Regions from separate parts of the Aestuariirhabdus haliotis genome, predicted to be linked through region 3. Evidence: predicted binding sites of a transcription regulator. Region 3 holds the regulator's gene; each other region holds the start of a gene.
The links. The regulator sigma-54, encoded in region 3, starts transcription at its own class of promoters, with help from an activator protein. The targets are predictions, from matches to a motif close to TGGCACNNNNNTTGCTNT.

Region 1 (2,207 bases), on a different contig from region 3:
AATCATACACAGCAGACAAAAAACAAGAACTGTGTTAATTGCATGGATAACGATATTAGCAAACTGAAAGTCATCTGGACGGCTTGGCCAACTATCAGCCTGCAACGCAAAGCTAGCTATTGATACCGGCCTACCAGTTGGTCCACTGCGATTAGAAAAAATAACATCCCAGTAACCTTGCCAACTTCCGTCAATAAACACTAAGGCATTCAGATTTGCATGATCATCAAACAAAAACCCCCCACCAACAAACGGAAAATAGCAAGCAACTACACCTACCAGAAGCAACAGAGACAAGCAGACAAGAGCAACATACCTTCGCATTAATAACTTCACGCGCTTTAACACCAACCATCAGGCCATATAATAAGACAAAAAAAACCGGCTAGAATAGCCGGTTTCAAATACTAATCAAGCATTCAACTTACCTACAAGCGCCTGGCAGGTATTTATCTTCAATGGCATCAGTACCGCCACTCGCGCAATCCCAATTTCGACCGCCATCTGTAGTACCCATCTCAACAGTCTTGTCTGCAATCTCAGCGTTAACACCTGTAGACCTAAACGTCACTTCCATGACCAAGTCACCTGTTAGAGCAGCCCCTGTAGTGATCTCAACACTTGCGACATACTTACCAGAAGTATTACCCATAACACTAGCTGTATCATTTGGCCAAACGCCTTTATCAGCGTACCACTCCGCCAGAGGCGTCTTACCTGCAGCCATTAAACTTACACCTTCAGATACCTGAGCCCGCGCAATGTAGTCCTGATAGGCAGGAATAGCAACGGCAGCCAAAATACCGATAATTGCAACAACAATCATCAATTCAATCAAGGTAAAACCTTTTTGCATTGTTTTCATACTAAATACTCCAAATGTGTTTAATGTCCAACTTACTTTTTATCGCCAATAACAGTTCGTTACTTTCAAGGACAAATAAAGTATAGCAACACGCATGCCAACAACCATTTTCAAGCTACATTAAGCTCTTGCACGATTAACGACCAGCTATGCACCATCAAAAGTTGCCCCAAGGCGCCCAGAATGTGACATTTTTTGTCACACCCTCATATATAGAGACAACTTAACCCCTCATTAAATTGGAAGTATAGATTTTCACTCTATACTTGAACACCTACAGGCTATATCATTGATCTACAAAGGAAACCAGTAAAAAGCACTCTATTATGGCAAACATTATTCTAACCGGCCTTGCCAAACGCTTGGTTGACGACAATTTACTTGAAGAATCTCTAGCCAATAGCGCCTACCAACAAGCTTCGAAGCAAAAAATCCCCTTTGTAACCCATCTTGTTCAATCCAACATGGTTACAGCGAAGGATATAGCCCGAGTTGCTTCCGATGAATTTGGCTCTCCGCTGTTCGATATAACCGCATTCGACCCCGAGATGCTACCCAAAGGGCTAGTTGATGAAAAACTCATTCGCAAGCACCACACACTCCCCCTATTTAAAAGGGGAACCCGTTTATTTGTTGCTGTAGCCGATCCTACCAACCTGGTAGCCCTTGATGAAATCCGCTTCAATACCGGGCTTACTGTTGACTCCATCCTCGTAGAGGAAGACAAGCTCACTACTGCTATCGATAGATTCCTCGATTCCACTGATAATTCACTCGGCGACCTTGATGACGATGAGCTTGATGGACTCGATATAACAGCCGTAGATGATGACGGCCCTGAAGAGGAAGCACAAACCGATACCGACGATGCCCCCGTAGTCAAATTTGTTAACAAGATGCTGTTAAGTGCTATTAAAGGGGGGGCATCGGACCTACACTTCGAACCCTATGAGCGCGCTTACCGAGTTCGCTTTCGAACCGACGGAGTTTTGCACGAAGTCGCTCGGCCACCGATTCAACTATCTCCCCGCATCGCTTCTCGGTTAAAAATCATGTCTGGCATGGATATCGCCGAGAAGCGGGTTCCACAAGACGGGCGAATCAAGATGAAGATATCCAAAACCAAGGCGATCGATTTCAGGGTCAATACCCTACCCACCCTTTGGGGTGAGAAGGTTGTACTTCGAATCCTGGACCCCACCAGCGCACAAATGGGCATCGACGCCCTAGGTTATGAGGACGATCAGAAAAACCTCTATATGCAGTGTTTGATGCAACCACAAGGGATGATTTTGGTTACCGGCCCGACAGGAAGTGGTAAAACCGTTTCTCTCTACACCGG
Region 2 (2,207 bases), on a different contig from region 3:
AGCTTGTTCTTGATACCGTCCAGGCCAGCCATCAGCAACGCGGCGAAAGCGAGGTAAGGGTTGGCGGTTGGATCAGGGAAGCGCACTTCGATACGACGGCCTTTAGGGCTGTTGACGTAAGGAATACGGATCGAAGCAGAACGGTTACGGGCAGAGTAAGCCAGCATAACAGGAGCTTCAAAGCCTGGGATCAGACGCTTGTAGGAGTTAGTAGAGGCGTTGGCAAAAGCGTTGATCGCTTTGGCGTGCTTGATCACACCACCGATGTAGTACAGGGCGGTGTCAGACAGACCGGCATAGCCGTCGCCCGCAAAGGTGTTTTCACCGTCCTTGGAGATGGACATGTGAACGTGCATGCCGCTACCGTTATCGCCGACCAGAGGCTTGGGCATAAAGGTGGCGGTTTTACCATAGGCGTGGGCAACGTTATGTACGCAGTACTTGAGGATCTGGACTTCGTCGGCCTTCTTCACCATGGTGTTGAACTTAACGCCGATTTCGTTCTGGCCTGCAGTACCCACTTCGTGGTGGTGCACTTCAACTTCCAGACCCATGGAGTCCATAGCGCCGCACATGGCAGCACGCAAGTCGTGCATGGAATCAACCGGAGGTACGGGGAAGTAGCCGCCTTTAACGCTAGGGCGGTGACCCGTGTTGCCGCCTTCAAACTTGGCGTTGGAAGCCCAGGCTGCTTCTTCGGAGTTGATTTCGTACATGGCGCCTTGCATGTCGAACTTCCACTTGATGTCATCAAAGACGAAGAATTCTGGCTCAGGTCCGAAGAATGCCGCATCACCAATGCCAGTAGACTTCAGGTATTCTTCTGCGCGGGTTGCGACGGAGCGTGGGTCACGCTCATAGCCTTGCATGGTAGAAGGCTCAACAATGTCACAGCGAACGATCAGGGTGCTTTCATCGGTGAAAGGGTCCAGAACGGATGCGTTATCGTCCGGCATCAGGATCATGTCGGATTCGTTAATGCCTTTCCAGCCGGCAATTGAAGAGCCGTCGAACATCTGACCGTCTTCGAAGAACTCGTCGCTTACTTCGCTAGCAGGAATGGAGACGTGTTGCTCCTTACCGCGGCTATCGGTAAAACGCAGGTCGACCCACTTAACATCATTTTCTTTAATCAGTTTCAGAGTGTTCTCTGACATCTCGTTTCCTCCAAAGGGCATTAAATGTGGCAGCCATTAAAGGCTACCTATTCAGCTGATCTGTCCGTTGCCAGGTTGGTGACGATGCAGATACCAAAATCGTGACCCATCACAAAGCAAAGTGTATGCCAGACCTTTTCAAGCGCTGGTTGGCGCGGTATCAGGTCAGTTTTGATGCGTTTGATCTTCTGTCTTCGTCTTTTTCTGCACCAAGTGGGTGCTGATATCTTTTTTTGTGCGCCATTATGGTGCGTTTATTGTCGATACCTGCTTCAGTATGGGGAGTTGCTAAATTAAGAGCGATTCCGCACTGAAGCAGTGCCGAGTCTACCCGCTTTTTGTATAATGTGCCGCCTCTTTTCTTCCCGCCTAGACGAACCATTCTATGAAATTTATTGTAAAGCTGTTCCCCGAGATCACGATCAAGAGTAAGCCGGTGAGAACCCAGTTTGTGAAGAAGCTGCGTCGCAACATCCGCACCTTGCTGAAGACGATTGACTCTGGAGTAGACGTTCAGGGTGTCTGGGATCGGGTCGAAGTCGTCACGTCCAGCGATGATTCGGCTTTGTGCCAGCAGGTCGTTGAACGGTTGGGCAATACACCGGGTATTGCCCATATTCTCGAGGTCAGCCAGCATCGATTTGAAACCTTGCATGATCTGTTCGAGCTTACCCTGGCTGAAGTTGGGGACAGCCTCGAGGGGAAAACCTTTTGTGTGCGTGCCAGTCGCAGCGGTAATCACGAGTTCACCTCCCATGAAGCAGAGCGCTATGTGGGTGGAGGGTTGAATCAGCATACCGAAGCCACCGGGGTCAAACTAAAAGACCCGGATGTAGTGGTGCGCCTGGAAATTCGCCAGAAAACCTTGTCAATCGTCCGTCGTCGCCATGAAGGCCTGGGCGGCTTTCCATTGGGCACTCAGGATCCGGTATTGTCGTTGATCTCCGGCGGTTTTGACTCCACCGTCTCCAGCTTCCTGATGACCAAGCGAGGGGTGAATACCCATTTCTGCTTTTTCAATCTGGGCGGTAAAGCCCATGAGGTGGGCGT
Region 3 (2,207 bases):
AACGACGCCGGGTCGAAATTGCTCGGGCACTGGCGACTGAACCCGCTTTTATTTTGCTCGACGAACCCTTTGCCGGGGTAGATCCTATCTCTGTCAATGACATCAAGGATGTCGTCCGTCATTTACGTGACAAAGGTATCGGGGTTCTGATTACCGACCATAACGTGCGCGAAACCCTCGATATCTGCGAGCTCGCCTACATTGTCAGCGAAGGCAAAATCATTGCAGAGGGCGATGCCCAAGCCATTCTGAGTAACCAAAAGGTGAAAGACGTTTATCTCGGACACCAGTTTCGAATATAGGCATTCGGAGTACTTCGGCTCTATAATAGACGCCATGCAAGATTTTTGCCGGTGCAAGAGGCTACCGGGGTAACCCATGCGAGGAGTAGGCAGTATATGGACCGGACATTGTATTATCTATGAAACCATCCCTAGTCCTGAAAATGGGCCAGCAGCTGACGATGACGCCTCAGCTGCAACAAGCCATAAAACTTCTGCAGCTCTCTACCCTGGATCTTCAACAGGAGATTCAGCAAGCCCTCGAATCTAACCCTATGCTCGAGGCCGAAGACGGCCTGGAAGAACCCAGCTCAAAGCAAGATGAAGCCCGTGACGGTACGGAATTCGATATTAAAGCCGAATCAACCGCTCTCAATGAAGGTGAGCAACGCCAGCAGGAACAACAGAGCAGCGAGAGCGCCAATAACGAGAACGAGGTTCTTTCCGACGACTGGCAGGACAACATCCCCAATGATCTGCCAGTAGATTCTGCCTGGGACGATGTCTATCAATCGAGCTTACCTGCTTCTTCAGCCCCATCGGACAACGATGACTACAATCCAGCGGCGCGTGCCAGCACGGTGGATTCACTGCAATCCCATCTCGAATGGCAGCTTAACCTGACTCCAATGAGCGATACCGATCGTGCCATTGCGATCACTATCATCGACGCTCTTGAAGAGGATGGTTACCTTGGCTGCAGCTGCGAGGAGCTGCTCGACAGCATCGATGCCGATCTGGAGATTGAGCTTGATGAGATCGAAGCCGTACTTCGCCGGATACAGCAGTTCGATCCTGTAGGGGTCGCTTCGCGCTCCCTGAGCGAATGTCTGCTGATCCAGCTGGCCCAACTTCCGAGCGACACTCCCCACCTGAAACCGGCCGCTCTGGTGGTTGAAAAACATATCCACCTTTTGGGCAACCATGACTATGCTCAACTGATGCGCAAAGCACGCCTCAAAGAACCCGAACTCAAAGCGGCAATCGAGCTGATCCAGACCCTGAACCCCAAGCCTGGAGCCAGTATCGAAAGCAGCGAGCCCGAATATGTCATTCCCGATGTAACGGTCAGAAAGGTCAACGAGCGCTGGATTGTTGAACTCAACTCGGATGCCATGCCCCGTGTACGGATTAACTCGGGCTACGCCTCCCTCGTCAAGCGAGCCGATAACAGCGCCGACAACACCTACTTGAAAAACCACCTGCAGGAAGCCCGCTGGTTCCTTAAAAGCCTGCAAAGTCGCAATGAGACCCTGATGAAAGTCGCCACCCAGATTGTCGAACACCAACGCGGCTTTCTGGATTATGGCGAAGAAGCCATGAAACCGTTGGTTCTGCATGATATTGCGGAAGCCGTCAGCATGCATGAATCGACCATATCCCGGGTCACAACGCAAAAATACATGCACACCCCAAGGGGCATCTTTGAGCTGAAGTATTTCTTCTCCAGCCATGTCAGCACGGCCAGTGGTGGGGAATGCTCCTCCACCGCCATTCGTGCGATTATCAAGAAACTGGTTGCCGCCGAGAACCCAAAAAAACCATTGAGCGATAGTAAAATAGCCGGTCTGCTTGCCGAGCAAGGAATTCAGGTAGCCCGCCGCACCATCGCCAAGTATCGAGAATCCCTGTCCATTCCTCCATCAAACGAAAGAAAACGTCTGGTATAGGTTATATTGATTAATAGCAACATAGAAATATCGAGTCTCGGATATGATCGAAACAGAGGCACACAGCTGAGCACGACATGGTGTCGGTTCAGTATCACGAAAAACCCATCTAGGAGAGAGACGCATGCAAATCAACATCAGTGGACATCATGTCGATGTAACAGAAGCTTTGCGTGAGTATGTAGCAACCAAGGTTGACCGTCTGGAAAGACATTTCGACACCATCACCAGCGTCAACGTCACCCTGAGCATAGAA
Region 4 (2,207 bases), on a different contig from region 3:
TTCACCGACGATATGATCGACGGCTACCTTGAGCTTAAGAAAGAAGAGTGCGTACGCGTAAGCCAGACCACTCACCCGGTTGAATTTGACCTGTACTACAGCGTCTAAAACCGGTTTAACAGCCTAATTGCTGTTTTGAGAGCCCCGCACTGCGGGGCTTTTTTGTTTTGCATTAGGATTGGCATATACTCAAGCGAGACAGCACTGGAGGCTCATATAGATGGTTACCCGACTCATCGTTCTACTCACTGCCAGCATTTTGGTCAGTACCCAGGCACAGAGTTCATCAATCTACCGAACGGTGGACGCCGATGGCAATGTCACCTTTACTGACAATCCACCCGAGGGACAGGATTCCGAAGCCGTAAAGCTCAAGCCGATGACCACCGTCTCTCCTCCGGCGGTAAAGCCACTCAATGTCGATTCCGAGGAAGAGGAATCAACACCTTTTAGTTACGAGGCTCTGCAAATCCTGTCCCCCGAGCCAGGAGAAACGATTCGCGGCGCCGGTAGCTTTGATGTTATCGCCGCCACAACCCCGGAAATGCGCGAAAGCGACAGTGTCCGATTACTGATCGACGGCCAACCCTTTGACAAGCGGCAGAAAAGCCTTCGTTTTTCCCTTACCAACGTCGATCGGGGCGCTCACACCCTGGAAGTCCAGGTTGTAGATCGTAAAGGTAAAGCCCTTATCAGCAGTCGAGTTGAAGTCTTTGTTCACCGTGCCAGCGTCAACAATAGCGGCGGTGGATCTGGTGGCGGTAGTGGTGGTGGATCTGGCGGTGGAAGCGGTGGTGGATCCGGCGGCGGCTCCACTTAACACCCGAAACTCGACCCGAGACAAGGCAGCCTCAAAGCCGATCGCACCATTATGGTGCGATCGGCTTTTTTAATCCCTATAATAACCAAGCCCGTCAGTTGAACTGCCACATCTTTGCCCCTGTAATACCTAAGGTTTTCACTACTACGGCACATAACAGGGCGCGTGTTTCATTTTGGCTCACCTTTTGCAGTTAGGCTGACAGATCCGTTCCTCGCTCCTGGAGAATCATGCCCGGCTTCCATCAACAGCTTCTTGAAAACCTTTCCACAGCCATCGTCGTGCTGGATGACCATCTGTGCATCTCTTTTATGAATCCGGCCGCCGAGGCAATGATGGAGGCCAGCGATAACCGGCTACATGGCCAGCCTCTATCAGACCTGTTTGTCGAAAACCCTTCTGCCACGGATGCCCTCTTACAGGCGACACGCGATGCCAACCCTTACACCAAGTGGGAAGCCACCCTCTACCTCCACACCGGTGCGCAACTGGAAGTAGACTATGTGGTGACTCCAGTGCAGGCCCCACCCTCTTCCCTGATCGTCGAGTTTCAGCCGCGCGATCGCCTTAAACGAATTAGCCGAGAAGAGGAGATGCTCTCGAAACAGGAAACCACCCGCACCCTGGTGCGTGGTCTGGCCCATGAGATTAAAAATCCGCTGGGCGGCATTCGCGGTGCCGCGCAGCTGTTGTCCAGAGAGTTGCCCAGCCCTGACCAGAAAGACTTCACCAACATCATCATCGAAGAAGCCGACCGCCTGAGCAATTTGGTCGACAAGATGCTGGGGCCCGTCAGGCCACCTGATATTCAGGACCTGAACATTCACGAAGTACTGGAACGTGTTTGCCAGTTACTCGATGCCGAAACTCAGGGTAGCGTCACCATTGAGCGTGATTATGATCCCAGCATTCCTGACATTGGCGCCGATCGAGAACAGTTGATGCAGGTGCTACTCAACATTGCCCGTAATGCCATGCAAGCCATGTTGGCAGCGGATAATAACGGCGAAACCACTAACCGGCTTGTCCTGCGTACACGCACGCAGCGACAGGTTACCATCGGTAGTCAACGCCATCGCCTGGTGGCCCGACTGGATCTGATCGACAATGGCCCCGGTGTGCCGGAACAGATCAAAGACCAGATTTTTTATCCGATGATCAGCGGCCGGGCCGATGGTACCGGCCTCGGGCTCAGCATTGCCCATTCAATTATTACTCGACACCATGGCTTGCTCGAATGCCAATCCGAGCCAGGCAATACCAGCTTTACCATCTATCTTCCCATTTCCTGCTAATCCCCCGGAGCTCACATGAACCAAAGCAACGTATGGATAATTGACGACGATCGCTCCATACGCTGGGTGCTGGAAAAAGCATTGCAGCAAGA

Region 1: a site for sigma-54 is predicted at 948-965, ahead of MIB40_RS07090 (pilin). Genes of this name have one in related genera too.
Region 2: a site for sigma-54 is predicted at 1,271-1,288, ahead of glnA (glutamate--ammonia ligase). Genes of this name have one in related genera too.
Region 4: a site for sigma-54 is predicted at 997-1,014, ahead of glnL (nitrogen regulation protein NR(II)). Genes of this name have one in related genera too.

What each region holds. Positions count from the first base shown of each region.
Region 1 covers NZ_JAKSDZ010000007.1:8,072-10,278, forward strand. The annotation lists gene MIB40_RS07085 (hypothetical protein) at 1-336, opposite strand, end outside; gene MIB40_RS07090 (pilin) at 425-865, opposite strand; gene pilB (type IV-A pilus assembly ATPase PilB) at 1,192-2,207, shown strand, end outside.
Region 2 covers NZ_JAKSDZ010000004.1:80,551-82,757, reverse strand. The annotation lists gene glnA (glutamate--ammonia ligase) at 1-1,157, opposite strand, end outside; gene thiI (tRNA uracil 4-sulfurtransferase ThiI) at 1,543-2,207, shown strand, end outside.
Region 3 covers NZ_JAKSDZ010000008.1:21,380-23,586, reverse strand. The annotation lists gene lptB (LPS export ABC transporter ATP-binding protein) at 1-302, shown strand, start outside; gene MIB40_RS07810 (RNA polymerase factor sigma-54) at 422-1,951, shown strand; gene hpf (ribosome hibernation-promoting factor, HPF/YfiA family) at 2,076-2,207, shown strand, end outside.
Region 4 covers NZ_JAKSDZ010000004.1:82,900-85,106, forward strand. The annotation lists gene glnA (glutamate--ammonia ligase) at 1-108, shown strand, start outside; gene MIB40_RS04915 (DUF4124 domain-containing protein) at 221-820, shown strand; gene glnL (nitrogen regulation protein NR(II)) at 1,051-2,115, shown strand; gene ntrC (nitrogen regulation protein NR(I)) at 2,131-2,207, shown strand, end outside.